One region of the Hominimerdicola aceti genome, then DNA from elsewhere that is predicted to be linked to it. Evidence: predicted binding sites of a transcription regulator. Region 1 holds the regulator's gene; the other holds the start of a gene.
What was found. The regulator Rex, encoded in region 1, represses fermentation and respiration genes when NADH is low (regulators of the CRP and FNR family bind a similar motif). The targets are predictions, from matches to a motif close to ATTGTTAANNNNTTAACAAT.
Positions count from the first base shown of each region.

Region 2: fucO (lactaldehyde reductase) is a predicted target of Rex. The motif match lies at 5,521-5,540, and genes of this name have one in related genera.

Region 1 is NZ_JAOQJZ010000002.1:176,941-192,354, forward strand. It holds gene OCV57_RS02965 (hypothetical protein) at 1-481, opposite strand, end outside; gene OCV57_RS02970 (hypothetical protein) at 774-1,307, opposite strand; gene OCV57_RS02975 (hypothetical protein) at 1,316-1,531, opposite strand; gene OCV57_RS02980 (hypothetical protein) at 1,578-1,946, opposite strand; gene OCV57_RS02985 (hypothetical protein) at 1,946-2,320, opposite strand; gene OCV57_RS02990 (radical SAM mobile pair protein B) at 2,376-3,284, opposite strand; gene OCV57_RS02995 (radical SAM mobile pair protein A) at 3,272-3,961, opposite strand; gene OCV57_RS03000 (radical SAM mobile pair system MarR family transcriptional regulator) at 3,958-4,395, opposite strand; gene OCV57_RS03005 (Arc family DNA-binding protein) at 4,493-4,705, opposite strand; gene OCV57_RS14335 (hypothetical protein) at 5,018-5,266, opposite strand; gene OCV57_RS03015 (hypothetical protein) at 5,516-5,731, opposite strand; tRNA gene OCV57_RS03020 (tRNA-Leu) at 6,132-6,215, opposite strand; gene OCV57_RS03025 (thioredoxin family protein) at 6,313-6,624, opposite strand; gene OCV57_RS03030 (sulfate/molybdate ABC transporter ATP-binding protein) at 6,998-8,065, shown strand; gene OCV57_RS03035 (ABC transporter permease) at 8,083-8,859, shown strand; gene OCV57_RS03040 (ABC transporter substrate-binding protein) at 8,885-9,937, shown strand; gene OCV57_RS03045 (aryl-sulfate sulfotransferase) at 9,955-11,445, shown strand; gene OCV57_RS03050 (redox-sensing transcriptional repressor Rex) at 11,608-12,276, shown strand; gene OCV57_RS03055 (hypothetical protein) at 12,323-12,913, opposite strand; gene OCV57_RS03060 (phosphotransferase family protein) at 13,125-13,883, opposite strand; gene adhE (bifunctional acetaldehyde-CoA/alcohol dehydrogenase) at 14,373-15,414, shown strand, end outside.
Region 2 is NZ_JAOQJZ010000004.1:47,560-62,973, forward strand. It holds gene OCV57_RS05260 (NAD(+) synthase) at 1-1,567, opposite strand, end outside; gene OCV57_RS05265 (sensor histidine kinase) at 1,734-2,819, shown strand; gene OCV57_RS05270 (response regulator) at 2,821-3,444, shown strand; gene typA (translational GTPase TypA) at 3,502-5,319, opposite strand; gene fucO (lactaldehyde reductase) at 5,763-6,911, shown strand; gene OCV57_RS05285 (response regulator transcription factor) at 7,064-7,744, shown strand; gene OCV57_RS05290 (sensor histidine kinase) at 7,737-9,029, shown strand; gene OCV57_RS05295 (ABC transporter ATP-binding protein) at 9,169-10,116, shown strand; gene OCV57_RS05300 (ABC transporter permease) at 10,121-11,242, shown strand; gene OCV57_RS05305 (ABC transporter permease) at 11,229-12,395, shown strand; gene OCV57_RS05310 (SGNH/GDSL hydrolase family protein) at 12,501-13,556, shown strand; gene OCV57_RS05315 (NCS2 family permease) at 13,675-15,039, opposite strand; gene OCV57_RS05320 (CotH kinase family protein) at 15,333-15,414, opposite strand, start outside.

The DNA of each region.
Region 1 (15,414 bases):
CGTCAACAAAGCCATTAATATTTGTATCTCCGTTTGTTCCCGGATAAATAGTAATACCTTTTTCTTGTTCAAAATATTTCGGATTATCATAAACAGATTTATGCCTTACATACAATTCGTAATCAGGCTGATAATCCCATTTGCTGATTTTATCTATGTCAGCCTTAGAACTTGCAACAAGCTCGTTTAAATAGCTTTCATCTAAAGATTTTAAATAATCATAAAAGCTATCTTTCTGTTTAGAAGCAGTTTTTACAAACAATTCCGCTGCGCCATCGTCAAGGTTATTAATTAGCTTGACAAGATTGTCGCCGCCCCTAACAGCAACTTTAACGCCATCATCACCACAGTCTCTTATCAAAGCTGCAACAGCGTCTTTATCCAAAATCTTATTTATCGCAACAATTTCTTCATCATCATACTTAGAAAGAATAGCAACAATATCAGAAGCTTGACCGGATTTGAATATTGAGTCAAGCAACTCAGGAGATATCTTTTTGGAAACCTCGTATCCGCATACCTTTGCAACCTCTTCTTTAGCGTATTGCTTTAAGAGATATCTCTGATATAATTCACATGAATACGTTAGCTATCGGCTCTAAAAATGCTCCGTCAGCAAGAAAAATTGTATGCGTTATGCAGTCAATTTTAGTTCGTGCAGCAAGTTGTTCTGCCGCAGCAGTGTTGCCGTCCATCGCTAATCTGTATAACTTTAAACTATCCAGCCAAAAATCAACAGCATGATAAATTATCGAAGTTGTGAGAGCAAAAATTTACAGTTTCACTTTAACTCCATAAATTTCATCATCTTCACCGATCAACAGCCAACAAAAATCACAAATGCAATACATATTCAGGCTACAAGGATGTCTATTGTTTAGGTAGAAAATAGAATTATTTTCATAAAAATAAACAAAATTATCCTTTTCATTTTCAATTTTAAAATACCTATGAGTATCATTGCATTCAATCATACTAAATAAGCAGTATTCATTTTTATCAATAAATAATGAATCAAACTGATTACTGTTTATCTTCATTGAATCAGAAACAAAAAATGATATATATTCAATAATATTAGTTCTACTGTTTACTGCTATATCTAATGGTGTATGCTTTCTTTGATGATCATAGTAAAAGGCATGATAAATAATATCACTAGGATCACTTCGACATGTTTTCTGAACTTTATACATTGTGAAATTATCTTTTTTACTTATACAGTCAATAATCAAATCATATTGAAAACTATATCGTTGTTGTATAAGATATAATTCATAATCATCTGAAATATATTTAATTTTCATATGATCACCTATCCTTCATAAAATGCATGGAAAACTACTCCTTCTTTAGTGTCAATTCCGAACACCCAACCGCCAAAGTTAAGATCTTCATATCTGCCTAAAGGTTTGCTTGCAAGTTCTCCCATTGCTTGATCTAAAGCAGATACATAACTTTCTAACATCAATTGACTTCTTAAATCAATTGAAAAACTTGTTTCACCAAATCGACCAACATATTCCCCCATATGTTCCGTAGCATTCGCATTAGTTCACACTACATTTGTTTCGGTATTAGGATTTATAAAAAAATTCTTTTAAATAATCATCGGGAATACGCAAATCCAGTTCTTTTTTAAGTTCATGAAAATATTTTTTCCATTGAATTGAAATTTTTTCCCACCAACCATCAATTGAGGTTTTAATAAGTATAGCCTCATTATTATCACCCCAATCATAACATATGCAGCATCCGCAAGCACCTTGACCATAATTAAAGCGCATATCAAAATAGTCACAATACTTGAATCCCAAACTAAATTCTTCATGTCCATTGCCGTAAAAAGCGTCTATCAAATTAAAATTCGAAACTAAACTACCAAAATATTTTTTCATTTCAGTTTCCACTATTTTGGCTTTTATTTCTGCTCGATTTTCATTCATTATAAAAACCCCTTTGCTTTTAAAAATTTCTTGGGAATTTGCTTTTTTACATCTGTCGTTATACATTTTATCAAACTGTCACAAAGCTTATCAAAGTCGGTATTAAGCGATGACGAAAATAGCATTTTCTTTTCACTGCGATTTGTTATGATAAAAAAATATAAGTTGTTATCTCTAATTTCAACCTCAAATGGATAATAATCATAAACGATAGAAGACATTTTATTGTCATAAAAAGAAACTGTATCTATTAATTCATTGTTATTGCCACATGCTCTTTGAGATAAAAATACATCTGCAATTTTATCTAGGAATTCATAGTTAGTAGGTTGCATACCAAAAATCTCCTTCCGAGAATAATTTTTTATACCCATATTTATTTTTAATACTCCCATTCATTATATAGTGATGTTCCTGTAAAATTTCTGTTTAACGATTTCTTTTTCCTGTATTTTCTGTCCCTCGGATTTCCTCATGATAGAAATAATCCACGATCACCGGATGCCCCTGCGGAACTCTTCCGTAAGGCATTTCATTATCCACAAAGGGACAATCATATTTCTTAGCCATTTCCTCAGCTTTTACTTCAATTGCTTCAAAGTAGCTGCGGTTATGCTTGTTATAGATCTCATCGTAAAGCGGTACAAGATCAGGATGTTTTCCAGCGATATAATCCATGATCGTCTTTTTGAAGCCGCCCCGAAGATTGAGATTTTCGAGCCAGAACAGATCGCACTGATCCTTTACCCGCTCAAAAATGGCTTCAAAGTCCGTGATACCGGGAAATACCGGAGATACGAAACAGACTGTACGAATACCTGCTTCATATACCTGCTTCATAGCAGCGATACGCCGCTCAATGCTCGAAGCAGAGTCCATATCGTTCTTGAAATTTTCATCCAGTGTGTTGATCGACCATGAAACGGTTACTCGTCCAAGGTCCTTCAGCAGATCAATATCCCGTACCACAAGATCAGACTTTGTGCAGATCAAAATATCTGCGTCACTGCCGATCAGCTGCTCCAGAAGTTTTCTGGTATTCCTGAATTGCTCCTCCTGTGGATTGTAGCCATCTGTCACAGAACCGATAACCACACGCTGTCCGGCATATTTCTTCGGATTTTTAATTTCCGGCCAATGCTTCACATCAAGGAAAGTGCCCCATTCCTCCGTGTGTCCGGTAAAGCGCTTCATAAAAGAAGCATAGCAATACTTGCAGGCATGTGTACAGCCTACATAAGGATTGACCGAGTAACCGCCTACCGGCAGACTGGACTTGGTCATGATGTTCTTTGTTTCCACCTCACGAATGAGGATGCCATCGATTACTTCTGCCATGATCTCTGCACCTCCAACACTTTGTTGAATTCCTCCGGCATTTCCTGAATCATATTTTCATTCCCTATGATAGGGACAAGGTCTTCCTTCATAAACACCGGAATGCCAAGTGCGTGTGCCTGATCCGTCAGAGACCATGTCCATTCCGGCTCCGTATGAATCTTCCTGCTCTGAGCCCCGGTCATAGTGCCGACAACGATCCAGTTGATTCCGGAGAGGTCAACTGTGCCGGGATCGTCGAATAACGGCTCAAAGGTAACATGGTAATGTTTTGCTCTGACGTTTTTCCGAAGGGCGTCGATACGCCACAGTTCGGCTTTCCTCGTCACCGTAACGCCAAACCATGCGTTTTCCAGATCGGTATCAAAATCCAGCAGATCAGGTCGTTTGGTCAGAAACAGAAACTGATGCTGTGGATTTTCACGGATCTTTGCAAATACCTCGTCTCTCCATTCCGACTTCCATCCGGAGAGATCGCTCATGCCGGTAAGAAGAAAGTTCTGCGGACGTTTCTTTTCCATCATCTTGAGCTTACCCGGAAAGAATTCAGGGTCAGCAAAGTCATCGATCATATGCCAGCGTTTCACGTTGTTGCGGGCATAGCAATATGTACACCCCACTGTGCAGCCAATGACGATATTCATGTTCTGAATCTGATCTTTGATACAAATATTCATGACTTCTGCCACTCCTCAAGATTCTTTCTGATGCGGTCGAGGCATTCCTCAAACCGGGTAATTTCTTCCTCTGAAAAACCATTGTAGTAAATGCTGCCCATCTCATCAGATACAGAATCGTACTCGCCCTTTAAGGCATGTGCTTTCTCGGTCAGAAACAGGAGGGTTTTCCTTTTGTCCGTTTCAGACTGAACACGGCTTATCAGCCCTTGATTTTCCATTCTTTCCAGCATCGTCGTAAGAGATGTTATCGCTAATCCGCATTTAGTCGAGAGTGACCTGATTGAGATACCATCCTCCTGCCACAGCACATAAAGAATGCGCCCCTGGGCTCCATTGAACGCATCAATATTCTTTTCGCTGAGAATCTTCTCAAAAATCCGGTCTCCAAGTTGTTTTATTTTGGTGACAAGAAATCCTCCATTCATTTCCATACAAAAGCTCCTATATAGTAGTTTATTAGATTATACTATATAGAAGCTTTGTTGTCAAGAGCTTTTTCAAAAAATATTCTGTACAAATTTTGATTTGTCAATCTGTTTCACTTTCCGTTTCCGGCTTATAGTTCTTTTCAATATATTCCTCTACAGTCTTGATAAACATCTGATTCATACTCATGCCCATTTCAGAAGCAATAGCTTTCAGTTTTTCACGCTGTCCCTTTGGAACACGAATCTTGATGTCATCAAGGTGTGTTTTCACATACTTTGCCGTAATCGCTTTTCGTTTTTCATTATAGTACATAGAAATCAATCCTTTCGTATTGTACCCATTACTATAATTATACTCTCTCAGAAGCTTTTTGTCAATTCATCATATAAAAATTGTCCGGATTTTTTTCAAAGAACTTTGTGCGCATTGCGGCTTGAAAAAACAAGTGCAATGATATACAATAGTATTGTACCCAATACTAAAACATGAAAGGAGTTTTTCAAAATGATTTAAAAAAATAATTCCCATTGCAGCAAGCATTATGTTGATAGGTTCATCAAGTCTGACAGCCTATGCCGATATGGTTTTGTCAATATCACTTGACACATTTTATTCGAACAAGAATTATGCAGCGAGAAAGATATGATCATAGTAGAGCTTTCTTCGTACTGCCGGAGGCAGCCCACCGTTGGAGGTGCAGATTCTTCTGTTAGCCCAGTAACTCATATAATATCTCCAGATCATAGTCTTCAACTCTCTCATAGTGTAGTTCTCCGACTTGTCCTCACGGCTGTAGAACAGCTCTTCTTTCATTTTTGCCCACATACTTTCACAGCGTGCATTATCATGACATCTTCCGCCGGCACTGTTCATGCTTTGAATGATCCCATATTTCTTTACAGCAGCATCCTGGCATTCTTTCTTTGCTGCAATGCAATATACATACGCTCCCTGCCGTAGCAGTCATTATATTGGTCTTCTTCGTGGATCTTCATCATTTCATCTGCAAGCGTCTGATACTTCCAGGGGGTGTTTTTATGGCTGAGATAATCGTAAAATGCTTGTCTTGTAACCTCCAAAGCCTTGCAGTAAAAACTGATCCTTCCTGTGATCCTACCATCATCAGTCTTTTGGGAAATGAACTTTAACCGTTCTTCTTTCCTGACTTCCGACGGTTCGCGGCGAAAAAAGCAGATGCTTCCTCCAGAAATTCATTAAGCTCTTCAAGCTCACGGTTTTTCTTTTCGAGCTCTTTGATCCACTTGTTTGCTGCATGAAGCTTGCGAGCTTTATTGCCTGCTTTTTAAACTCTTCATCATATTGTTTTCCTGTTCCCATTGATGACACACTCCTTTGTTTTTAGTATTCTTTGATTGTTTTGTATGTGTCAAGTTTTATTATACAGGATTAATCGTAATACATTACACATCCCTCCTTTTTCTACAAATGAAAAAAGGCTGTTTTATCATCGTCACTTAAATTCGTGACAATAGACAAAACAGCCTTTAAAACTTTGTGAATATTTTTTCATAACAAATCGGCAGGCTCAGAGCAAAATCTGCTCAAAGTCTGCGTTATGTTCGATATTTTTGTTGTGTAGGGTTCGACTTTCTTTTTTTTGGTGAAAACTAGCGAAAATCATCTACGGTTATACACCTGAAATTTTTACCCTCAAAACGCAAAAAAAGCTCGTAAACACGAGCTTTTCAAGGTGTGCATCTATTTTATTGCACAAGTATGGTGCGGGTGACAGGACTTGAACCTGCACGGTGTTGCCAATAGAACCTAAATCTATCGCGTCTGCCAATTCCGCCACACCCGCATACAAAACAACATTATTATTTTATCATAAACTCCCTACTTTGTCAAGACCTTTTGCTCAAAAAATGCCCGATGCTCAAAACATCGGACTAATTTTTTTATAATCTCTTAATATTGTCAAGAATTATCAGCTTGTGTGTAAAACCCTCAAGCTTGTTTTTGATATCACCGTTCTTTATAAAAAGGAGTGTTGGCAGTGCTGTAACATCATATCTCTTCGCAAGATCTGGCTGAGACGTGATATCACACTTAGCTATGATAGCGGTTTCTCCAAGCTCTTCTGCAGCTTCGTTAAGCCCTGCCTCTGTTCTTTTACAGTGAACACAGGTAGGTGAGTAAAATTCTATAACAAGCGGTTTGTCTGCTGATATCAGCTCGTTGTAATTCTGGTTTGTCAGTTCTGTAAGCATTTTTTTATTTCCTCCAATATATATTATATTATTCATATAGTTTTACTATGAATATAGTGATTATATCACTATTTACGTACTTTGTCAAGAGTATTATCAAACATTTCTGTATATCATATTTCTCACATATGTTAGTTATGAATAAAATGTACAACAATAATAAAGTATTCCTATCATATATGTATGATTTCACAAAAATCATTTATAACTATTGACATTTCCATAAAATCATGTATAATAAAAGCATACTAATCATATCGACTTGATATGAATTGAAAGTGAGGAGCTTAAATTGTCAAAGATTAATAAGCGAATGCAGCGATGTTGACACTGGAACTATCACAGTAATATATCTTAATTGGAGTTGTCAGCTATGTATATAGAATTAAAAAACATTAATAAAAGCTTTGGCGATTTTAAAGCTTCGGATAACGTAAGTTTCGGTATTGAAAAGGGAAAGCTTATCGGTCTGCTTGGACCGAGCGGCAGCGGTAAAACAACTATCCTGCGTATGCTTGCAGGTTTGGAAAAACAGGATAGCGGCGATATTATTATAGATGGTAAAAATGTCAACAAACTTCCATCAAATGAAAGAGGTATCGGATTTGTTTTTCAAAGCTATGCGCTCTTCCCTTTTATGACAGTTTACGATAATATAGCTTATGGTCTGAAGGTTCAGAAAAAAGATAAGAAGTTTATCAAACAACGTGTGGCTGAGCTTCTTGAACTTGTTGGCTTGCCTGACGTTGGCAAGCGTTATCCTGACCAGCTCAGCGGAGGTCAAAGGCAGCGTATCGCTCTTGCAAGAGCACTAGCACCTCAGCCTGAACTCCTTCTACTTGACGAACCTTTTGCAGCTATCGACGCAAAGGTAAGAAAAGAACTGAGAACATGGCTTCGTGATACAATTGATAAAATAGGCATAACTAGCATTTTCGTTACACACGATCAGGACGAAGCAATAGAGGTCGCAGACGAAATTGTTATCACAAACAAAGGCAGAGTTGAGCAGATAGGCAATCCAGTTGAGATATACCTTGAACCTAAAACTCCTTTTGTTGCTCAGTTTATCGGTCAGTCCGCTATTATCGAGGATTACAGCAAACTAAAGGGTTTTGAAGTTACAGAAAATAATGCCTCAGCTATAATCCGACCGGAATTTATTGAAATAAATAAATTTGAAGACAGTGAATACCACCCATTTGAAAGCTCTATGGAAGACGCAGTTGTAGAAGATGTATCATTCAGAGGTAACTCTTTTGAAGTAAGAGCTCTGATCGACAATATCTCAATAACGGGAAGATATCCACTTAATGCTTCCCGCTTAAAAAAAGGCGATAAGGTAAAAGTACTCATAAAGAAGCTTTACACTATTGATGAAAACACTACAAATATTCTCGTAAACAAAGCTCTTGATGACTCAGAGCTGTACTATATTTAATAAGGAGGACATTAAAGATGGAAAATAATAAAACAAAGTCCTCTGCTATACAGAAGATACTAAAATGTGGCATCATATCATGGGTAGCAATAATTGCCCTTTGGGGAATAGGATCTTTGAAATATGATGAATATTTTCTTCCAAGCCCAAAGGAAACGATTGACAGCATGAAGGAACTTATCAAAGACGGAACTCTTTGGAGTGACATTGTTGCAAGCGTCGGAAGAGTAATAAAAGGCTGGCTACTTTCAATAATTTTTGCTGTTCCTATGGGTCTTATTGTAGGAAATTTCAGACCTGTACGCTGGCTCGTTGAACCTATACTTAGCTTTTTCAGATTTGTGCCTGCTATTGCATTGACGACACTCTTTCTAATGTGGTTCGGAGTAGGCGAAGAATCAAAAGTAGCACTTATTTTCTATGCATCATTCTTCCCTATGTTCGTAAACACTATAGCGGGTGTGGCTTCAACGGATAAGCAGCTCGTGGAAGCAGCTTCCTGCATGGGGGCAAAAAAAGCAAGAGTTTTTTTCACAGTAGTTGTACCATCAGCGGTATCTAATATCTACACTGGAATAAGACTAGGACTTAGCTCAGCTATCATCTGTGTTGTGGCAGCTGAAATGCTGGTCGGCAGTGATGGTCTTGGTTATCTTATAAACAGCTCGAAGCTTTATTACAAAACAAGCTGGGCTTTTGCAGGAATCGTCACACTTGCTGTGATTGGCTTTGCTGCTGACAGGATCCTACAGTTTATTGGCAAGAAAAAACTTAAACACTTTGACGTAAAATAATTAATTTAACAGGAGAGATTTAAAGATGAACATAAAAAAGATAATCGCAATAATAGCATCGACAGCATTGACAGCAACTCTTCTTGCATCATGCGGTAGTTCATCAAGCGGAAAAGCCGCAAAGAAGGTTACCAAAGACGGTAAAGAACTTAGCGTTTTGAGAGTTGCGAACATGACAGGTCAGCCAGATCAGTATGCCGACTATATCGGTATGGAGCAAGGAATATTTGAGAAATACGGTATATCTCTTGAAACATCAGAATACGCTGCCGGCATTAACACAGTTGACGCTATTGCAACAGGCACAGCAGATACAGGACTGCTTGCAGATTTTGCTGCTGTAAACAGAATTGGAAATACTCTCGATAACACAAATCTTGTGATTTTTTCAGATCTAAGTTCTAGCGTTTCATATAACGGTGGCCTTTTTGTTGCACCAAAATACAAAGATGATCTTGATGCTTTAAATGAAAGTGAAGGATGGATAACTTCTATTGGAACAGTTTCAGAATACTTCAACTGGCAGGCTCAGACTTATTTAGGACTTGACCCGTCAAAGCAGAAAAACGTCAACACAGATTCCATATCAACTCAGATAGCAGTTGCACATAACGGTGAAGCATCAGCCGCTATCGTTACAGGCTCAGCTATAAAAAAATATGAAGCAGAGGGCTGGACTCAGGTCGCATCTGCAAAAGATATAGGGATAAACGTATCTGCTTATCTTATAACATCAAGCGACTTTGCAAAGAACAATACTGAAACTCTTACGAACTATCTTAAAGCACTTGATGAAAGCGTTAAATACATAAATGACAACTTAGATGAGTCGGCTGAAAAAATTTCAAAGAAATATGGAATCGAACCAGATGATTTCAAAACAAACTGGGAACAGTACAGTATTAAACTGGGACTTTCTGAGGAAGCTGCATCTCATCTTGATGAAATAAATAAGTGGGCGTATGAGAATGGTAAATATCCAAACAGTTACAACATAAGGGAATTTTATTATCCAGATGCAGCAAAAAAAGCATTTCCAGATAACGTTACGGCAGACCTGACAAAAGCAGACAAATAAACAAGGAGGAATCAGACATGGGTTATCCAAGCATTTATCCAACAGGAGTTACAATATACAACAAAGAAAAAGCCTACAGCGGCTATACGATCTTCCCGTCCGCTAAAGGTGCTCTGCTCATAGATATGAATGGCAATGAAGTAAAGCTTTGGGCTGGACTGGGAGGATTTCCTAACAAAATACTCCCAGGCGGATATGTAATGGGCACAACAGGAGCAAGAGGAGGTAAATATGCATATCAGGATCAACTTGATCTTGTTCAGGTAGACTGGGACGGTCATATCGTATGGAAATTCGACAAAACTGAACTTGTTGCAGACCCGGGTAAAGAACCGGTCTATATGGCTAGACAGCACCATGATTTTCAGCGTGAGGGCAGCACTGTGGGTTACTATTATCCAAATGGTGAGCCAAAGACAGACAGTGGCAATACACTTATCCTTACTCACGAGAACCTCTACAACCACGATATTTCAGACAAAAGACTTATCGACGATAAGATCATCGAAGTGGATTGGGAAGGCAATATAATTTGGAGCTGGCGTGCAAGCGACCACTTTGATGAGCTTGGCTTTGACGAGGCCGCAAAGAACGCATTGTTCAGAAACCCTGGTCTTCACGGTGAGGCAGGTGGAGATTGGATGCACATAAACAACTTCTCTACCCTTGGCGAAAATAAGTGGTATGACGCAGGCGACAAACGCTTCCACCCAGACAATATCATATTTGACGCAAGAAACTCAAACATACTCGGAATTATCGAGAAATCAACAGGTAAGATAGTATGGCGTGTAGGTCCTAACTTCAACGAAAACGAAGCCACAAAGAAGCTTGGCTGGATAATTGGTCAGCACCACCTGCACATGATACCAAAGGGACTTCCTGGAGAGGGCGACCTGTTGGTATTCGATAACGGTGGCGAGGGTGGCTACGGCACACCTAACCCTGCTTCCCTCACAGGCGTGAACAATGCACACAGAGATTACTCAAGAGTACTTCAATTCAATCCTGTTACACTTGAAATAACATGGCAGTACACTCCACTTGAAGCAGGAAATCTGCTTTTTACTGACGCTTCTAAGTTCTATAGCTCATACATTAGCTCTGCACAGCGACTTCCGAACGGAAACACTCTTATTACGGAAGGTTCAGATGGACATCTTCTTGAGGTCACACCTGACCATGAAATAGTTTGGGAATTTGTAAACCCTTATTTTAAGAATTTTGCTGGAACATTCAAAAGCAACATGATCTACAGAGCTTATCGTGTACCATATGAATGGATACCACAGCTTGAAAAGCCTGTTGAGACCTCTATCGAGCCTATCGACATTACAAAGTTCAGAGTACCAGGTGCTTCTATTGGCGAGGGTACAGGGCTTGTTACAGCCGTTGACGGGATCGACCCAACAAAAGGAGTTCCTCTCACAGGTTCAGGAAATGAAGAAGATGATGAAGAACGCATCGACTTCTGTGTTGCTTCTGTAAAGAAAAAAGATCTAGAATAAAATTAATGTACATAAGGCAGCTTCTGTAAAACGAGGCTGCTTTTTTTAAGACCGCAGAGAGTTTACAAGTCCTTGACAAAAGAAAAGATTAGTGCTATTATATTATGTGATATTGTTATTTATTTATCAATCATGTTTATTAGTAAAGGAAAGTGTAAATATATGTCTAAAGACGGTTCGATATCCGCATCAGTAATAAAACGACTGCCACGTTATTATAGATTTTTAGGTGAGCTTCAAAAAGAAGGACTTGAAAGAATATCTTCAAGGGAGCTTTCAGAGAGAATGAAGCTCACGGCTTCACAAATAAGACAAGACCTTAACTGCTTTGGCGGATTCGGTCAGCAGGGATATGGCTATCACGTTGACGAGCTTAGAATGGAAATAGGCAAGATACTCGGAGTAGACAAGCATTTCAAGACCATACTTATCGGTGCAGGAAACCTTGGTAAAGCTATCGCCACACATATTAACTTTGAAACAAGGGGTTGCAATCTCATTGGCATATTTGATATAAACCCTAAGCTCACTGGTGAAGTGGTAGGAAACATACCGATTCGTCACACTAATGATATAGAAAGCTTTTGCGAAGCAAACTCCCCTGTTGTAGCTGTGCTTTGTATACCGAAGGCAAACACTCAGGCTATTGCAGACCAGCTTGTAAATCTTGGTCTGAAAGCGTTCTGGAATTTTTCACATTATGATCTTAGCATCGACTATGAAAACATAGTTGTGGAAAACGTCCATTTGGGTGACAGCCTGCTTACACTTACATATGCAACAAATATCATCACAAGCACTGATACTGACAACAGCGAAGAGATCGAATAAAAAAAAATCACACCAGAAGTCTGGTGTGATTTTTTTATATAAAGTATTAGCGAACTGTTTTAACCGCGGCTGTTTCAACAACTGCAGCAAGATGGTCGTTAACCTCTTTGCTCTGATAGTATTCAGCAAAAGACTCAGTTACTTGATCTGCCCATGACTCTGTAGATTGAGTTTTAACATCCTCGGTATTGATTTTTTCAGCACTTCCTGTTTCATCATCGAGAACGTAAAGCTTATCTGATGCGACCTCGGCAGCGACAGTTGCCACCTTTGTCAACACATCATCATTTTTATCATATATAACAAAAATGTAACAATTCTTTTTGTTCACAGTCTTAGTGCCTGTATAGCCATAAAGCCTTTTTGTTTTTTCAGCCAAAGGGTATATCTCCTTGCAGACATCTACGACCTGATTAAACGAATCTACAGCCTCATCTGGTATCTTTTCAAGAGTGCTTCTGTCAGGGAGTGAAGTAGTTTCGTCTGGCACTTCATCAGAAACCTCTGTCTGAGCTGTCGTTACGTCATTATTTGTAAGATTAACATTATTTTCTGTTTTATTATCGGCATTTTTTCCACAAGCCGGGAAAGCAAACATAGTGCAAACTATAGCAACAGCTATCATTAGCTTTTTCATATTGATCCTCCGAATAACCTCTGTAGTCCTAAATCATTATGTCATATTTCAACAGTTTCACATTATATCACATGAAAATTACTCTGTAAAGGGATTATAAAGAATTGTAACAAAATATCCCGATTATGACGAAACTCATAATCGGGATAAATCATTTTTTAGCTATTTGCACAATAAGAGGTTACAAATTTGTTACAACCTGACGAAAAGACTAATCGTAATCTACAACGTCGATCCACTTCATGAGCAAATCCTTCTCCTCTGGTTTGCCCTTAATGAGCTGTGCTGCTGCAACGATCGGCAACCAAGCCTGTACATACTGCTTAGATGTTCCGCTCTTTACGCAATATTTATCAAGATAAGCCTCAGCAAGATCAGGATTGTTAAGGCAGAACAGCAGGTATGTTCTTGCAACGTCAGCAGAAGCATTGCCTTGTCTAGCAGAACCCCAATTGATAACATAAGTACCTTCGTCATTGATGATAACGTTCTTTGGCTCAAAGTTACCATGGCAAAGCTTGATGTGCTTTGGCATTGAATCAAGTCTTGTGAGAAGCTCATACTTCTTTATCTCGTCGATCTGACCAAGAGTCTTGATCTGTCTTGCCATCTTATCTTTCAGCTTTGAAAGAAGTGGCATATACTGAGCGTGTATCTCGCACTGAATGTCGATAAACTGGTTAAGATACGTGTCTTTCTTGTCTGGATTTTCGTCCATAAGCTGCTGAAGAGTCTTACCCTTTATAAAGTCCATTGTAATAGCCCATTTGCCGTCGATAACGGAAACCTCGTGAAGAACAGGCATCTTTATAAAGGAATTGCCAAGTGTTGTTTCAACTCTTGCGTGTGTAAGAGCCGCATACAGACACTTTTCCTTGTATTCAGGCTTCTTATAGATCCTGACTGCCATTCCATCAGTTTCATAAACATCATAGATGTCGCTGGATGCTACAAAGTTATCAAGTTTCATAAGTCATATCTCCTTTTATTTTAAAATATGGTATTAAGTCGAGCTTCAGAGTATACATCGATTTTTCAACAGCTTTATTGTGTAAAATTACCTTTACATCTCCGTGCTTTCTATGTATCTCTGTTATGTCTATATTATACTACAGATTTTCTAAATGTCAAGCACTTTTTCGTTATTTTCACAACTGTTTTATTTTTGTTTAGTTTTTATCTTATATTTATTAATCTTTTTTCAGGCAGCATATATGATAAATTTTTATCAATCTAATTTTTATTGTGCAATTTGACGGTCATGAATTGTTAATCTATCATAAAACAATGTTCAATATTTATGTATATTGCATAATAAAGCGACGTAAAATATCAAAAAAGCTGTAACTTTATAAGATTGACAAAAAAATAACAATCGTATATAATATAAATAAGATAAAACCCGAGCGGGGGTTATCAAGAGTAAAAAACAATAATTAATTTATTGGAGGTTTATTTTATGGCAAAGAGTGAAGCTAAAACAGTCGGCATCGTCGATACAGAGGAAGCTCTGACTGCTAAGATCGCTGAAGTAAGAGCTGCGCAGGCAATCTTCGCTACCTACACACAGGAGCAGGTAGATAAGATTTTCAAGGCTGCTGCTATCGCTGCTAACAAGGCAAGAATCCCACTTGCAAAGATGGCTGTTGAGGAAACAGGCATGGGTATCGTTGAAGACAAGGTTATCAAGAACAACTATGCTGCTGAGCACATCTACAATAAGTACAAGAATGTTCAGACTTGTGGTGTTTTTGAGGAAAATAAGGCTTACGGCACAATGAGAATTTACGAGCCTATCGGTCTTATCGCTGCTGTTATCCCAACAACAAACCCAACTTCTACTGCTATATTCAAGACACTTATCTGTCTTAAGACAAGAAATGGTATCATAATCTCACCACACCCAAGAGCAAAGAAGTCAACTATCGCTGCTGCTAAGATCGTTTATGATGCAGCTGTTGCAGCAGGTGCTCCAAAGGGTATCATCGGTTGGATCGATGTTCCTTCTCTTGAACTCACAAACATGATCATGAGAGAGTCTGACACAATCCTCGCTACAGGCGGTCCTGGAATGGTAAAGGCTGCTTATTCATCTGGTACACCAGCTCTCGGTGTTGGTGCCGGTAACGCATCAGCTATCATCGATTCTTCTGCTGATATCGTAAACGCTGTAAACTCTATCATTCATTCTAAGACATTTGATAACGGTATGATCTGTGCTACAGAGCAGACAGTTATCGCTGATAAGACAGTTTACAACGATGTTAAGAAGGAATTCATCAAGAGAGGTTGCTACTTCCTTAATGATGAAGAGGCTGACAAGATAAGAAAGACAATGCTCATCAACGGTGCTCTTAATGCTAAGATCGTTGGTCAGCGTCCTGTAACTATCGCTAAGATGGCTGGCTTTGAAGTTCCAGAGGATACAAAGGTACTCATCGGCGAGGCTACAAGCACAGCTCCTGAAGAGGCTTTCGGTCACGAAAAGCTCACAACTATCC
Region 2 (15,414 bases), on a different contig from region 1:
TATGCCTTACCAGCGTTTTAGGGATAGAAGCGTTCACACCGTACATGGACATATGGTCGCCGTTGTAGGTCGCCCAGCCGAGAGCAAGCTCGCTCAGGTCGCCTGTGCCGACCACCATTCCGCTCACCTGATTTGCGATATTCATAAGCACCTTTGTGCGCTCTCTCGCCTGACCATTCTCGAACACAACGCTGTGATCGTTATAATCGTGACCGATATCTTCAAAGTGCTGTAAAACTGCTTTTGAGATATCTACCTCTCTGAACGTTACCCCCAAAGCGTCGCAAAGTATCTCCGCATTGGAGCGTGTGCGCTTTGTTGTGCCAAAGCATGGCATCGTCACCGCAACGATATCAGTATGAGGACGTTTCAGCAAGTCCATTGCCATTACACATACAAGCAGTGCAAGCGTAGAATCAAGTCCCCCTGAAATGCCAATGACCACAGTTTTGGAATGTGTGTGTGCGATACGCTTCATAAGTCCATGGGATTGCATTTGCAAAATAAGGTGACAACGCTCATTTCTCTCCGCCTGATTTGCAGGGATAAAAGGCGTTTTAGAAAATTTCCTTGTAAGCTTGGTATCACACATATCAAAGGTGATATAATCTACAGGCAGAACGTCAAGAAAATACGGCTTATAAATTTCATTTAGCTGATCCCAAACCGAATTGCTCTCAGGATAGGTGGAGATCTTTCTTCTCTCGAACGCAAGCTTTTTGAAGTCTATCTCAGATATAGTTATGCCGTTTTCAAAAAGTCTGCTCTCTGCAAGTATAGAGCCGTTTTCCGCAATGATATTGTGACCCGAAAAGACCATATCCTGCGTTGACTCACCGTCACCGGCGGAGCAGTAGATATATCCTGCCACCAGTCTTGCAGACTGATTTGACACAAGCTGTCTGCGGTAAGAATCCTTGCCGATGACCTCATCGCTTGCGGACAGATTGCAAATAAGCGTTGCACCCGATTTAGCAAGATAATTTGAAACAGGGTCAGCCACCCACAGATCCTCGCAAAGCTCAAAGCCTATCTTCACGCAGTCGCTTGGCTGCTCGCCGTTGTTTTCCCAGTTGTCAAGCTCAAAGACATACTGTCCCATTTGTGCAGAATGCATATCGTCATCGGCAAAATACTGTGTAAGCTCAAGCTGGATATTGCCGCCCATATATGGTGCAAAATGCCTTGCCTCATAAAACTCGTTATAATTCGGTAAATGCGTTTTCGGTATAAATTTCAGTATCTCACCGTTTTGTATAACTGCCGCACAGTTATAAAGCTTGCCCTTTGCCCTCACAGGCATACCAACAGCCACAAGCATATCGCTGTTGACAGTTTTCTTCGCTATTTTCACAGCACCGTACATCGCCCTATCAAGCAAAGCGTTCTGAAAGAACAAGTCCTGACAGGTATAACCTGTTATGCAAAGCTCAGGGAACACAGCGACCTTTACGCCCTCTTCCCTGCACTTTTCAAGCTGACTGATTATTTTATCCACATTGAAGTCAACGTCTGCCACCTGTATCTCAGGGGTACAGGCGGCGACCTTTATAAAACCGTCTTTCATAAAAATAAGCTCCTTACAAGAAATTATCATTGTTATCATTATACCATTTTTTATAGGTATAAGTCAATGATTTTTACAGTATAGCAAAACTATTTTAGAACGATACTAGACAATCCGCCACTAATGTGTTAAAATTGAGATATCACATCAAAGGGGGGAACGCCATATGAACAAGCTGTGGGATAAGTTTCTTTTAGGCCTTAGCTGCTGTGCATTCATGCTTGCAGAGGGAACAGATCCGTCAAACATCACCACATTGCTATTAGCTGTCATATGCTCCGCTATCTTTCAAATAAAACCAAGCTCTGCCGTTGCATACCTTTCAGTTATTGCGTACAGCTCACTTTGCATTTTCAGCAAAGAAGCTTTGATACTCGCCCCTTTGGTGCTTTACGATGCTTTCTGTACAAAATTTTACCCTGCTATGGTCTTAACATTCATAGGCGTACTTGCAAATATATTCACTCTGGGAAAAGACATCTTCCCGCTTGTCGCTCTTTTTTTGGTAAGCTTCACAATTTCAAGCCGCAGCGTTCTGAACGAAAAGCTGACAAAGATGCTCATAAATACTCGTGACAATTCAAAAGAACTTACCACCCAGCTTGTAGAAAAAAACAAAGCCATGCAGAGAAATCAAGACTACGAGATATATCTTGCAACGCTGAAAGAGCGTAACCGCATTGCAAGGGAGATACACGATAACGTGGGACATATGCTCACAAGGTCTATTTTACAGCTTGGTGCGCTCTCGGTCATAAACAAAGATGAAACTGTCGGTGAAGCCATCAACGACCTGAGCGGCACGCTGAACACCGCCATGACGAGCATACGAAGCAGCGTTCATGATCTTCATGACGATTCTATCGCACTAAAGCCTGCTGTTGAAGACTGCATAAGACCTCTGAAAGACAGATTTGCAGTAAGCTGTGATTATGACTTTTCCGAAAGAATGTCACGAGATGTGAAGTTTTGCTTTATTGGCGTTATAAAAGAAGCACTTTCCAATACTGCAAAGCACAGCGACGGTGACAGCATAAAAATAATCATTCGTGAACACCCTGCTCTTTATCAGCTTAGTATCGCAGACAACGGAAGCTGTCCCGAAAAGATAGACGAAAGCGGCATGGGGCTTGCCAATATGCGTGAGCGTGCGGCTTCTTTAAATGGAAACATAAACATCACATCGGGCAGCAAGGGATTCCACATTTTTCTGTCTGTGCCGAAACAAAACCTGACTGAACGGAGGTCTTGACATGAACATTGTTATAATAGATGATGACAAGCTTGTGGCGGTGTCGCTGAAAACCATTTTGGAAAGCACAGGCAGTGTGAAAGTTCTTGCCATGGGAAGCTGCGGCGAGGAAGCCATAGAGCTTTATTCTCTTCTCAAGCCTGATGTTCTGCTTATGGATATCCGCATGAACGGCATAAGCGGCATTGAAGCCGGCGAAAAGATCCTTGCTGGGTACCCTGACGCAAGGATACTTTATCTTACCACATTTTCTGATGATGAATACATTATAAAGGCTGTGCTTATGGGAGCAAAGGGATATATTTTAAAGCAGGATTTTGAAAGCATATGCCCTGCCCTTGAAACCGTCATGAATGGGCAGACAGTTTTCGGCTCAGATGTTGCAAGCAAACTTCCTGAGCTTCTTACCAATCACAGCAGTTTTGATTTTGACCACTACGGCATAGTCGAAAAAGAGCAGGAGATAATCGAACAGGTGGCAAAAGGGCTTAGCAACAAGGAGATAGCCTCACTGCTTTATCTCAGTGAGGGCACAGTGCGAAATTACATCAGCACTATCCTGGAAAAGCTCTCCCTCCGTGACCGCACACAGCTTGCTATTTTCTACTACACCAACATACAATAGCACTACAATTTCATAAAAAGTAAAGAGGAGACGGCATGACCGCTCCTCTTTTTATTATTACATTTTAGCTCTTTCCTTAGCTCTCTGTGAGTTGCTCAGAATACGCTTTCTTATTCTTATGCTCTTTGGTGTTACTTCAAGAAGCTCATCATCAGCGAGAAACTCAAGTGAATCCTCAAGGCTGAGATTTCTTGGCGGAACAAGTCTGAGCGCGTCATCAGAACCGCTTGCACGAGTATTTGTAAGGTGCTTCTTCTTGCAGACATTTACAACAAGGTCTTCCTGCTTTGGTGAAGCGCCAACTATCATTCCCTCATATACAGGTGTGCCTGCTGTGATGAACAGCTCGCCTCTCTCCTGTGCGTTGTAAAGACCGTACGTTACAGCCTCGCCTGTTTCAAACGCAACAAGTGAGCCTGTTGCTCTCTTTGGTATCTCGCCCTTGTATGGCTCGTAGTCATGGAATACAGAGCTCATGATACCCTCGCCCTTTGTGTCTGTAAGGAACTCGCTCTTGTATCCGAAAAGTCCTCTTGCAGGGATAAGAAATTCAAGTCTCATTCTGCTTCCAACAGGTGCCATTTCCTGAAGCTCGCCCTTTCTTGCACCTATCTTCTCCATAACAGAACCTACGCAGTTCTCAGGAACGTCAATAACAAGTCTTTCGATAGGTTCGCAAAGCTTGCCCTCTATCTCCTTGAACAGAACGTGCGGTGTTGAAACGCCAAGCTCATAACCCTCACGACGCATATTCTCGATAAGGATAGAAAGGTGCATTTCGCCACGGCCTGCGACCTTGAATGCGTCTGTGCTGTCTGTTTCAGAAACTCTCAGTGAAACGTCCTTAAGAAGCTCCTTGAAAAGTCTGTCTCTCAGGTGACGGCTCGTTACGAACTTGCCCTCTCTGCCTGCGAATGGCGAATTATTTACAGAGAATGTCATTTCAACTGTAGGCTCAGATATCTTTACAAAAGGAACAGCCTCAAAGTTGCCGAAGTCGCAGATAGTGTCACCGATAGTGATGTTCTCGATACCGCTTATACAAACGATATCGCCAGCCTTTGCACTCTGGCATGGAACTCTGTTAAGTCCCTCTATCTGATACATTGTAACTATCTTGCCACGATATTCCTTCTTAGTCTGATGATAGTCGCCGATCGTAACGTCCTGATTAACTTTCATTTCGCCACGCTCTATACGGCCGATAGCTATTCTTCCTACATACTCGTTGTAGTCGATAGCGGAAACAAGATACTGCATTGGGCCCTCAGTATCTACCTCAGGTGCAGGGATATAGCTGAGTATCTCGTCAAAGAGAGGTATCATATCCTTGCCCTCTTCATCAGGTGAGTGAGTAGCTGTACCTGCTCTGCCTGAGCAATAAAGGATAGGGCTGTCAAGCTGCTCGTCAGTAGCGTCAAGATCCATGAGAAGCTCGAGAACTTCGTCGCCTACCTCGTTAAGACGAGCGTCAGGTCTGTCTATCTTGTTGATAACGATGATTATTTTATGACCAAGCTCAAGTGCTTTCTGAAGCACAAATCTTGTCTGTGGCATTGGACCCTCGGCTGCGTCCACAAGCAGTATAACACCGTTTACCATTTTAAGAACACGCTCTACCTCACCACCGAAATCAGCATGGCCTGGGGTATCGATAACGTTTATCTTAACGTCCTTATACTTGATAGAAGTATTCTTTGCAAGGATAGTGATTCCTCTCTCACGCTCGATATCGTTAGAGTCCATGACTCTTTCTTCAACAGCCTGATTTTCTCTGAAAGTACCGCTCTGCTTGAGCATCTGGTCTACAAGGGTAGTCTTACCGTGGTCAACGTGGGCAATAATAGCAACATTTCTTAAATCTTCTCTAATCATACATACTCCTCCGATTTATCAAGACACAGCAAAGCGAATGCTTTCTGTAACGATTTGCTTAATATATTTCGCAAAAATTATAAACAATAAAAATTATAAATATATTTTCTCCCATCAAAGGAAAGAAAATCGTAATTTTTCACAAAAAGCCTATAAAACACAAAAGCACCTTGCGAAATTTTCCGCAAGGTAACTTTCCTAATTGAGAATTATAGCACATTTTTGCCGATTTGTCAAGAAAAAAGTATCATTCACAGGTTACGCCTTGTACGGTGTGCCTTAGATTAAATGATTTATGTTTTTGGCTGTTTTACACAATATTACGCCACTGATATTTTACATAAAAATAGTTGAAATCTCGGTATAAAAGTTGTATAATATCAATAATCAAAGATATAACTTTGATAACAGAGATCATATATTTTGAAAGGCGGAATAATCAAATGGCTAACAGAATGATACTTAATGAAACTTCATATTTCGGTGCAGGCTCGATCAGCGAGATAGTTACAGAGGCAAAGAAGAGAGCTTTTAAAAAGGCTCTTGTTGTAACAGACCCTGACCTTATCAAATTTAACGTTGCAAAGAACGTTACAGATCTTTTGGAGGAAGCAGGACTTGCTTATGATATATTCTCTCAGGTAAAGGCTAACCCTACTGTAAAGGTAGTAAAGGCTGGTATCGAAGCTTTCAAGGCAGCAGGTGCTGACTATCTTATCGCTATCGGCGGCGGCTCATCAATGGACACTGCAAAGGCTATCGGTATCATCATAAACAACCCTGAGTATGCTGACGTTACTTCTCTTGAGGGCGCTATTGACACAAAGAACCCTTGCGTTCCTATAATCGCAGTTCCTACAACAGCAGGCACAGCCGCAGAGGTAACTATCAACTATGTTATCACAGACGAGGAGAAGAAGAGAAAGTTCGTTTGCGTTGACCCTCATGATATCCCGGTAGTTGCTATAATCGACGCAAAGATGATGTCATCAATGCCTAAGGGACTTACAGCTTCAACAGGTATGGACGCTCTTACACACGCTATCGAGGGCTACACAACACTTGGCGCTTGGGAGCTTACAGACATGATGCACCTTAAAGCAATAGAGATAATCTCACGTTCACTGAGAAAGGCTGTTGAGAATGACCCACAGGGCAGAGAAGATATGGCTCTCGGTCAGTATATCGCAGGCATGGGCTTCTCAAACGTTGGTCTTGGCGTTGTTCACGGCATGGCTCACCCGCTCGGTGCATTCTATGACACACCTCATGGTATCGCAAATGCAGTTCTTCTTCCGTATGTAATGGAGTACAACGCTGAATACACAGGCGAAAAGTTCAAGTACATCGCAGAAGCAATGGGCATTGACACAACAGGCATGAGCCAGGCTGAATACAGAGCAGCCGCAGTAAACGCAGTTAAGCAGCTTTCAAAGGACGTTGGAATCCCTGAGAAGCTCCACGAGATAGGCGTTAAGGAAGAGGATCTTCAGGCTTTGAGCGAATCTGCATTCGCAGACGTATGCACAGGAGGAAATCCAAGACCTTGCACAGTTGAGTCTATCCTCGGCATTTATAAGACAGCATTCTAATTCAAAAATCTTTTATCTGCCCTCGGTTTTCGGGGGCAGATTTTTATTGCCCGAAAAGAATATTTATGGTATAATACATTTAAAGTGAGTTTTAAGTTCATAGGTTATCATATATCGTAAGATATTATACTGACTTATAGGGAGGAATTTTAATGAGATTACTTCTTGCTGAGGACGAGGTGGAGCTTGCAAATGCGCTTTCGGCAGTGCTTAAACACAAAAACTATTCTGTTGACGCTGTTTACAACGGCATCGACGCATACAACTATGCAATTGCACAGGATTATGACGGCATAATACTTGACATTATGATGCCTGGTATGGACGGCATACAGGTGCTTACAAAACTCCGTGAAAAGGGTATCGACTCCCCTGTTCTGCTGCTCACTGCAAAGTCTGATATTGACGATAGGATAACCGGACTTGATTCAGGTGCTGACGATTATCTTACAAAGCCCTTTGCAATGGGCGAGCTTCTTGCGAGAATAAGGGCAATGACACGCCGCCGCACTGAATTTGCACCCTCTACCCTTACTTTCGGAAACGTTTCTCTCAACAGACAGAGCTTTGAGCTTTCAGGTCCTAACGGCTCTCAGAAGCTTGGCAACAAAGAGTTTCAAATGATAGAAGCCCTTATGCTAAATCACGGCACGCTTATTTCCACAGAGCGTTTCATGGAAAAGATATGGGGCTATGACTCTGACGCTGAGATAAACGTGGTGTGGGTATATATTTCATATCTGCGTAAAAAGCTTGGTCTTATCGATGCAGATATCGAGATAAAAGCCACAAGGGGCGTTGGATATACCTTAGAGGAACATCACAATGATTAAGCGTTTACAGCGGAAATTCGTTGTTATCGCCGCTGTGTGCCTTCTTATCGTAGAGTTTGCCATAATAGGCGGTATAAATGGAGTGAACATCTATCAGACCAACAAGAATGCAGACAATCTGCTGAACATAATAATCGAAAATGACGGCAGATTTCCTGAGTTCGACCCCAAGGGCATGAAGCATGACAAGCCGCAGGATAATTCAGACAGCGCCTCTCCCCCTGAGAGCAAAAAGCCTGATAAGCACAGAGGCTTTAACGAGGAAACTAAGTATCAGACAAGATATTTTGTTGTATACGCCGACAGCAATGGCGAAATAACCAAGGTAGATACAGGACACGTTGCGGCGGTGTCAAGTTCGCAGGCTATAGAATACGGCAAAAGCGTTCTTGACAGCGGCAAGACTTCAGGCACGTCAGGAAACTACCGCTACAAAACAGGCGACACTGACAAAGGCAAGATAATAGTTTTCATGGACTGCCGCAGTGACAGTGCCACCAAAAATCGCTTTTTGCTGGTTTCGTGCGCTATAGGTGCGGCAGGATATGTACTTGTATGTCTGCTTATCATAATCTTCTCAAAGCGTGCCATAAGACCTGTTGTGGAAAGCTTTGAAAAGCAAAAGCAGTTCATTACCGACGCAGGGCACGAGATAAAAACGCCGCAGGCCATAATCTCCGCAAACACGGAAGTTCTTGAAATGGTGTCAGAGCCAAACCAGTGGACGGTGAGCATAAAAAATCAGATAACAAGGCTCAACGGTCTGCTGAAAGAGCTTTTAAGCCTTGCGAAAATGGAGGAGGAAAATCCTGCTCTTACCATGGCTGATTTCAATATCTCTGACGCTGTTTATGACGCCGCTTCGCCTTTTACTACCCTTGCGGAAACAAAGGGCAAAAAACTCACCATTGATGTTGCCAACGGACTTTCCTATCACGGCGACGAGGGTGCGATAAGACAGCTTGTTTCTATCCTCACGGAAAATGCAGTAAAATACGCTGACGAGGATGGCGAGGTAATAGTAAAGCTTTTCACCTCTCACAATGGCAAGGAAACAGACCTTGAAGTTTCAAACACCTGCAAAGAACCACCGCAAGGCGACCTAACAAAACTTTTTGACAGATTTTATCGTGACGACAGCTCACGTTCTCGGTCAAAGGGAGAGAAAAAAGGTGGCTACGGCATTGGACTTTCTATTGCACAGGCAATAGTCAGGTCGCACAAAAGCAAGATATCATGCAAAGTCGAAAACGGCATGATGATATTTACAGCACAGCTTAAATAACTGCAAAGCAGAGTTGGTCACCAGCCGCTCTGCTTTTTTATGATATGACATTTGTCACATGAAAGATGTGACTTTTCTCACTAGCTTTTTGGCGGATAGTATTGTATAATGATAATACAAACTAAGGGAGGTTTTTCTTATGGCTGAAACTGTAGTAAAAATAGGCAATCTGGTAAAAAGATACAAGGAGCTTATTGCTCTTGACCACTTTGATCTTGAAATAAAAAAAGGCGAGGTCTTCGGACTTCTCGGTCCTAACGGTTCGGGTAAGACCACCACGATAAACTGCCTGCTCTCACTGCTGGCATACGATAAGGGCGACATCGAGATATTCGGTGAAAAAATGTCCCCTGTGAACTATGGGGTAAAAAAGCGTATTGGCGTTATAATGCAGAATGTTGCGGTGTTTGACGAGCTGACTGTGTATGAGAACATTGACTATTTTTGTGGGCTTTACATCACCGACAAAGCCACACGAAAGAAATATGTTGACGATGCCATAGCTTTTGTGGGACTTGAGGACTTCGTGAAGTTCCACCCTAAAAAGCTTTCAGGTGGTCTGCTCAGACGACTTAACATTGCCTGTGGTATCGCACACAAGCCTGAGCTTATCATACTTGACGAGCCGACAGTTGCTGTTGACCCACAATCAAGAAACAAGATACTGGAGGGCATTTTACAGCTTAACCGTGAGGGTGCGACTATAATTTACACCTCCCACTACATGGAGGAAGTCGAGCAGATATGCACCCGTATCGCCATAATGGATAAGGGCAGTAAAATAGCCGAGGGTACTACAGAGGAACTCAAACGAATGATAAAAAACACCGAAACTATCACCGCCGAGATACTCCAGCTTCCTGAAAACGTCCGTGAACAAATAGAAGCTTTGGAACACGTTTATAATGTTTCCTATGCCGACAACAAGCTCGTTGCACGCTGTACAGGAGGACGGCACAATCTTATTGAGATACTGAAAATATTGCAGGAAAATCAGGTGGGCTTCGGCAGCGTTTACTCTGAGCAGCCTACCCTCAATGACGTTTTCCTTGAAATAACCGGCAAGGCTCTCAGGGATAAGGAGTGATAGAATGTTCTCACACATATTCAAATACGAATTTAAAAGCTGTCTGCGTCAAAAAGCCATACTCTTCTGGCTCATAGCCTTTCCTATAATACTGGGTTGCTTTTTTAAGATGGCGTTTTCAGGAATATACGAAAAAGATGTTGTATTCAATGCGATACCTGTTGCGGTGACAAATATAGAAGAAAACGATATCCTTAAGCAGGTGCTTGAACAGATATCAGATGGTGATGATGCTCTTTTCAAGGTGACGTATACAGACATTGACAAGGCAGAAGAAATGCTTAAAAGCGAAGACATAAAAGGCATTATAAAGGCTTCCGACCTCTCCCTTGAGTTTGGCTCAACAGGTATCCAGCAGACCATTGTAAAGACGTTCATACAGCAATACAAAACTCAGGAAAAGATAATAACTGACACTGCAAAGAACGCTCCGCAAAAGCTTGATAAGGTCATAGCTTCCCTTTCTGAGAAGATAAGCCCAAATGAGGATATACCTCTCCACGGCAATCCTGATATAACGATACAGTTTTTCTATAATCTCCTTGCCATGACGGCACTTTTCGGCTCGATGTCAGGTCTGTTCGTGGCACAGGAAAATCAGGGCGACCTATCTGCGCTTGGCGCAAGACGTTGCTGTTCTCCAGTGAACAAGCTTACAAGCATAACGGCAACGCTTTTAGCCTTTCATGTGGTGGAAATGATATGCATGGTGATATCGGTGACGTTCCTGAGATTTGTGCTTAAAGTGGATTTCGGCAGTAAGCTCCCCCTTGTTTACCTTGCCGCAGTGCTAGGCGGAATAATGGGAATATCCATGGGATTTTTCGTTGGCTCTTTCCGCATAAAAGAGGGTTTAAAAATGTCTGTAGTCATGGCGGTATCAATGACCTGCTGTTTCTTCAGCGGTCTTATGTCAAACACCATGAAAGGCACTGTTGCAGAGCATTGCCCGATATTCAATGAAATAAACCCTGCCGCCATTATCTCAGACAGCTTCTATTGTCTTAATCTCTACGATGATTACAGGCGGTTCACAGTAAAGATAATTTCAATGGCGATATACACAGTGCTGTTCACCCTTGGTGGATATGTTCTTACAAGGAGGCGTAAATATGCAAGTCTTTAAGACCTTTATGAAAATACTCAAAACAAGGCTTACGTCTGCTATATTATATCTCGTCATATTTATGGTCATAGCAGTAATAATGGCGGATACTGCAAAAGATAACAATGACTATGAGGACTATAAAATGTCCATATCTGTCATTGACCGTGACAACAGTGCCGAAAGCAAGCGTTTGCAGGACTTTATATTCAGCGGCAACAAAAAGGTGGAGCTTGCAGATGATGAAGACGAGGTCATCGACGCCGTTTATTACGGACGTTCCAATTATGTTCTGTATATAAACAAGGACTTTGGCGACAAGATAAACGCAGGGGATTTTGACGGACTTTTTGAGAATTTCAAAATGCCCTCCAGCTACGGCGGACAGCTTTTTGAAAGCAGGCTTGACAACTATCTTTCAAGCGTAAAGGCGTACATGACGGCAGGTGAAAGCACAGAAAACGCTATGGAACTTGCCCAAACGGCAGTTTCTCAGCAAGTAAAGGCGGAGCTTAAAAACTTTAACAACAAGGGCGGAACAGGTATGCCGGCAATATTCGGCTACTATTTTCAGTATCTTGCATACGTTATGCTTTCCATGCTCATTGTTACCCTTTGCCCCGTTATACTGACGCTAAACAGAAAAGGCGTTCGAGAACGCACAATGTGTTCAAATCTGACGTCAGCAAACTACAGCAGACAGACGGCTCTTGGGGCAAGTATCTTGGTGTTTAGCATATGGCTTTTGTTTATGATAGTCGCAATAATTTGGGGCAAAACGCTCAGCGTGAAATTCTGGCTCGCCTGCCTTAACAGCTTTGTATATATCATTGCCGCCGCAGGCATAGCAATGATAATAGCGCAGTTTGACCTTAGCGACAACGGCATAACTGCTATATCGAACATAATCGGTCTTGGCATGAGCTTTCTTTGCGGAGTTTTCGTGCCGCAGGAATTGCTCACGGGAGGTGTTCTTGCAGTGGGAAGATTGTTCCCTGCATATTGGTACACCAAAGCCAACAATATGCTTTTCGGCATGAGCGGTGGAGTATTCAGCACAAAGGAATATCTCATCTGCATTGGTATCGAGGCACTGTTTGCAGTGGCATTCTTTGCTGTGGCTGCTCTGCTTGTTAAGCAAAAGCGTGAGGGTGATGTAAATTCCCTTGCATAAGTTGACAATAATATGGCTGTGTGTTATACTCTTATTGTTACGGAGCTGACACGCAGCCTTTTTGCGTCAGCTAAAGAAGATCATAGATGAAAAAGAGGAAAAAGTATGGATAGATTACAGCTTGACAAAAATGCAAAGCTCACAGGCAGAGTATATTTCAAAGACGAGATAATGTTGCTCGGTCTTTCAGGAAGCGGTGCGTCATTCACATTTGACGGCACAAAGCTTGTTTTGAATCTCAAAGGCGACAATATCGCAGTGGGCGACAATCCTATTGACTATGCAAGGATAGCCGTTTATGTTGACGGCAAGAGAGTAGTTGACGAGATGATCGACTGTGCAGAAAAAGAGATCACGGTAATAGACCGCACGGAAAACGCTCAGTCAGTTGTGGAGATAATAAAGCTTTCAGAATCTCCAATGTCAGCAGTTGGCGTTGAGGCTTTCGCCGAGGGCAGTGCTGAGGCTTTGCCTGAAAAACCGCTTAAAATAGAATTTATCGGCGACTCTATAACCTGTGGCTATGGTGTTGATGATGAGGACGAAAACCACCAGTTCACCACCGCCACAGAGGACGTTACAAAAGCCTATGCCTACAAGACCGCCAAGGCACTTGACGCTGAATACAGTATGTTTTCAGCCAGTGGCTACGGTATAATCTCAGGCTACACAGAAGGTGACGAGCCTATCAGTGAACAGACAATTCCACAGTTCTATTGTAGCTACGGCTTTTCAAGGGGCAATTTTGCAGGAACTGCTCCGCAGGATATCCCTTGGGATTTCAGCAAATATATTCCGCAGATAATCGTTATAAACCTTGGCACAAACGACGACAGCTACTGCCGTGACTACAAGGACAGGCAGGCTGTTTTCTCAAAGCTTTATGCTGATTTTCTTGCGGTCGTTCGTGAGAAAAATCCGCAGGCTTACATTCTCTGCACTGTTGGAATAATGGGCGAGAGGATATTCCCTGCTGTTGAGGAGGGAATAAAGATATATCTTAAAAGCCACGCTGACAGCAAGATAAGCTCAATGATGTTCCATGAGCAGGACGGTGCAAACGACGGCTTTGCGGCAAACTGGCACCCTACTGAAAAGACCCACCAAAAGGCAGCGACAGTGCTTACGGAAAAACTCAGAGAGATAATAAAAAGTATATAACAAAAGCGACAGTCGGTAACGGCTGCCGCTTTTTTGTCATTTTACGCCAATTCTCATTCTGTAGCAGAACGAACAGGAAAGCATGGCTAGTTTCAGACCTGTTCTTTGAAAGCTTTCCTTATAAGAAAACATATTTCAGCACGAAAAGCACTGCAAGCACATACATAAGCGGTGTGATATCCTTGCGCTTTCCACAAACAAGATTTATAACAACGTATGAGATTATTCCAAGAGAGATGCCCTCTGAAATGCTGTAGAAAAGAGGCATTGAAAGAATACAAAGATACGCAGGGATAGCCTTTGTATAATTGCCGTCATCAAACTTGATGTCAGTGATAGAGCTGAACATCAAAAAGCCTACTACTATAAGTGCAGGAGCTGTTGCAAAGGATGGTATAGCCGTGAAGATAGGTGCAAAGAACATTGACAGTGCAAACAGCACTGCGGCTGTGATAGAGGTAAGACCTGTTCTGCCGCCTGCGGCAACGCCTGCTGAGGACTCAACGAATGTTGTGGTGGTGGAAGTACCAAGAACTGCGCCTGCCGTTGTGGCAACGGCGTCAGCAAGAAGCGCAGGCTTTATCTGCGGAAGTCTGCCCTTTTCATCAAGCATATCTGCCTTTGAACATACGCCGATAAGAGTGCCTAAAGTGTCGAAAAGGTCAACGAACAGGAAGGAGAATACCACGACTATAAAATTGAAGATACCAATGCTGTGCATATCCACCTTAAAGCACTGACCAAATGTTTCGCCAAGCTTTGAAAAATCCGTTAGCGACATTGTAGGAAAAAGCGAATTATAGCCGCTTTCAGCGTCAGGAACATACAGCCCTACAAGTTGACATATCATGCCTATTACCCATGTTGCCACTATACCCATAAGAATAGAGCCACGGACTTTTTTGATATATAGGATAATAGTGATGAAAAGTCCCACGATAGTGAGAAGCGCACATATGCCCGAAGTTGTGAAATTCTTGCGGAAGCCTGTTATGGTAACAAGAGTGGCTGAACTGTCAACGCAAAGTCCAGCATTCTGAAGTCCGATAAAGGCAATGTAAAGACCGATGCCAACGGACACCGCTTTTTTCAGAACCACAGGTATTGCATTGAAAATGGCTTCTCTGACGTTTGTAAGAGAAAGCACGATAAAGACGATACCCTCGACGAAAACTGCCAGCAGTGCAACCTGCCATGGATAGCCATAGCCTGCCACAACAGTGTAAGCCATGTAAGCGTTAAGTCCCATGCCTGCGGAAAGCACAAAAGGCAGATTTGCCATAAGTCCCATGCACACTGTTCCAATAACAGAGGCGATACAGGTGGCAAGAAGTACGGCTGTAGGATCCATGCCCGTTCTGCCGAGAATGCTCGGGTTTATGGCAAGGATATATGCCATGGTCATGAAAGTCGTCACGCCCGCCATTATCTCAGTTTTAACATCGGTGTGATTTTCTTTCAGCTTGAATAATTTTTCCGTCATATTTTATTATGCCTGCGTTGCAGACATTTCCTCCTTTCAATATGGGGATACTATCTTATTATACCGATTTTACAGCATTTTTCAAGCCTGATTTATTAAGGCAACACCGCACAAAGCCCGCCTGACGGCTTTGCACGCCATCTGCTTGCAGATTTTCCGTCATATCACACAAAAATCCCTTGACATACGGCAGTATGCCTGCGGAATTTTTGTGCAATCTGACAAAAAATCTGACTACGCATCTGACGCACAATCTTTGCGCGGTATTGCCTTAATTGAATAAAATTTATCATTTAAGAAGCACTGTTACTAACGTCAGACTTTATTTTCCACTGACTATTGAGCCAATAAATGCGGTTTTCGATCCAATTGAAA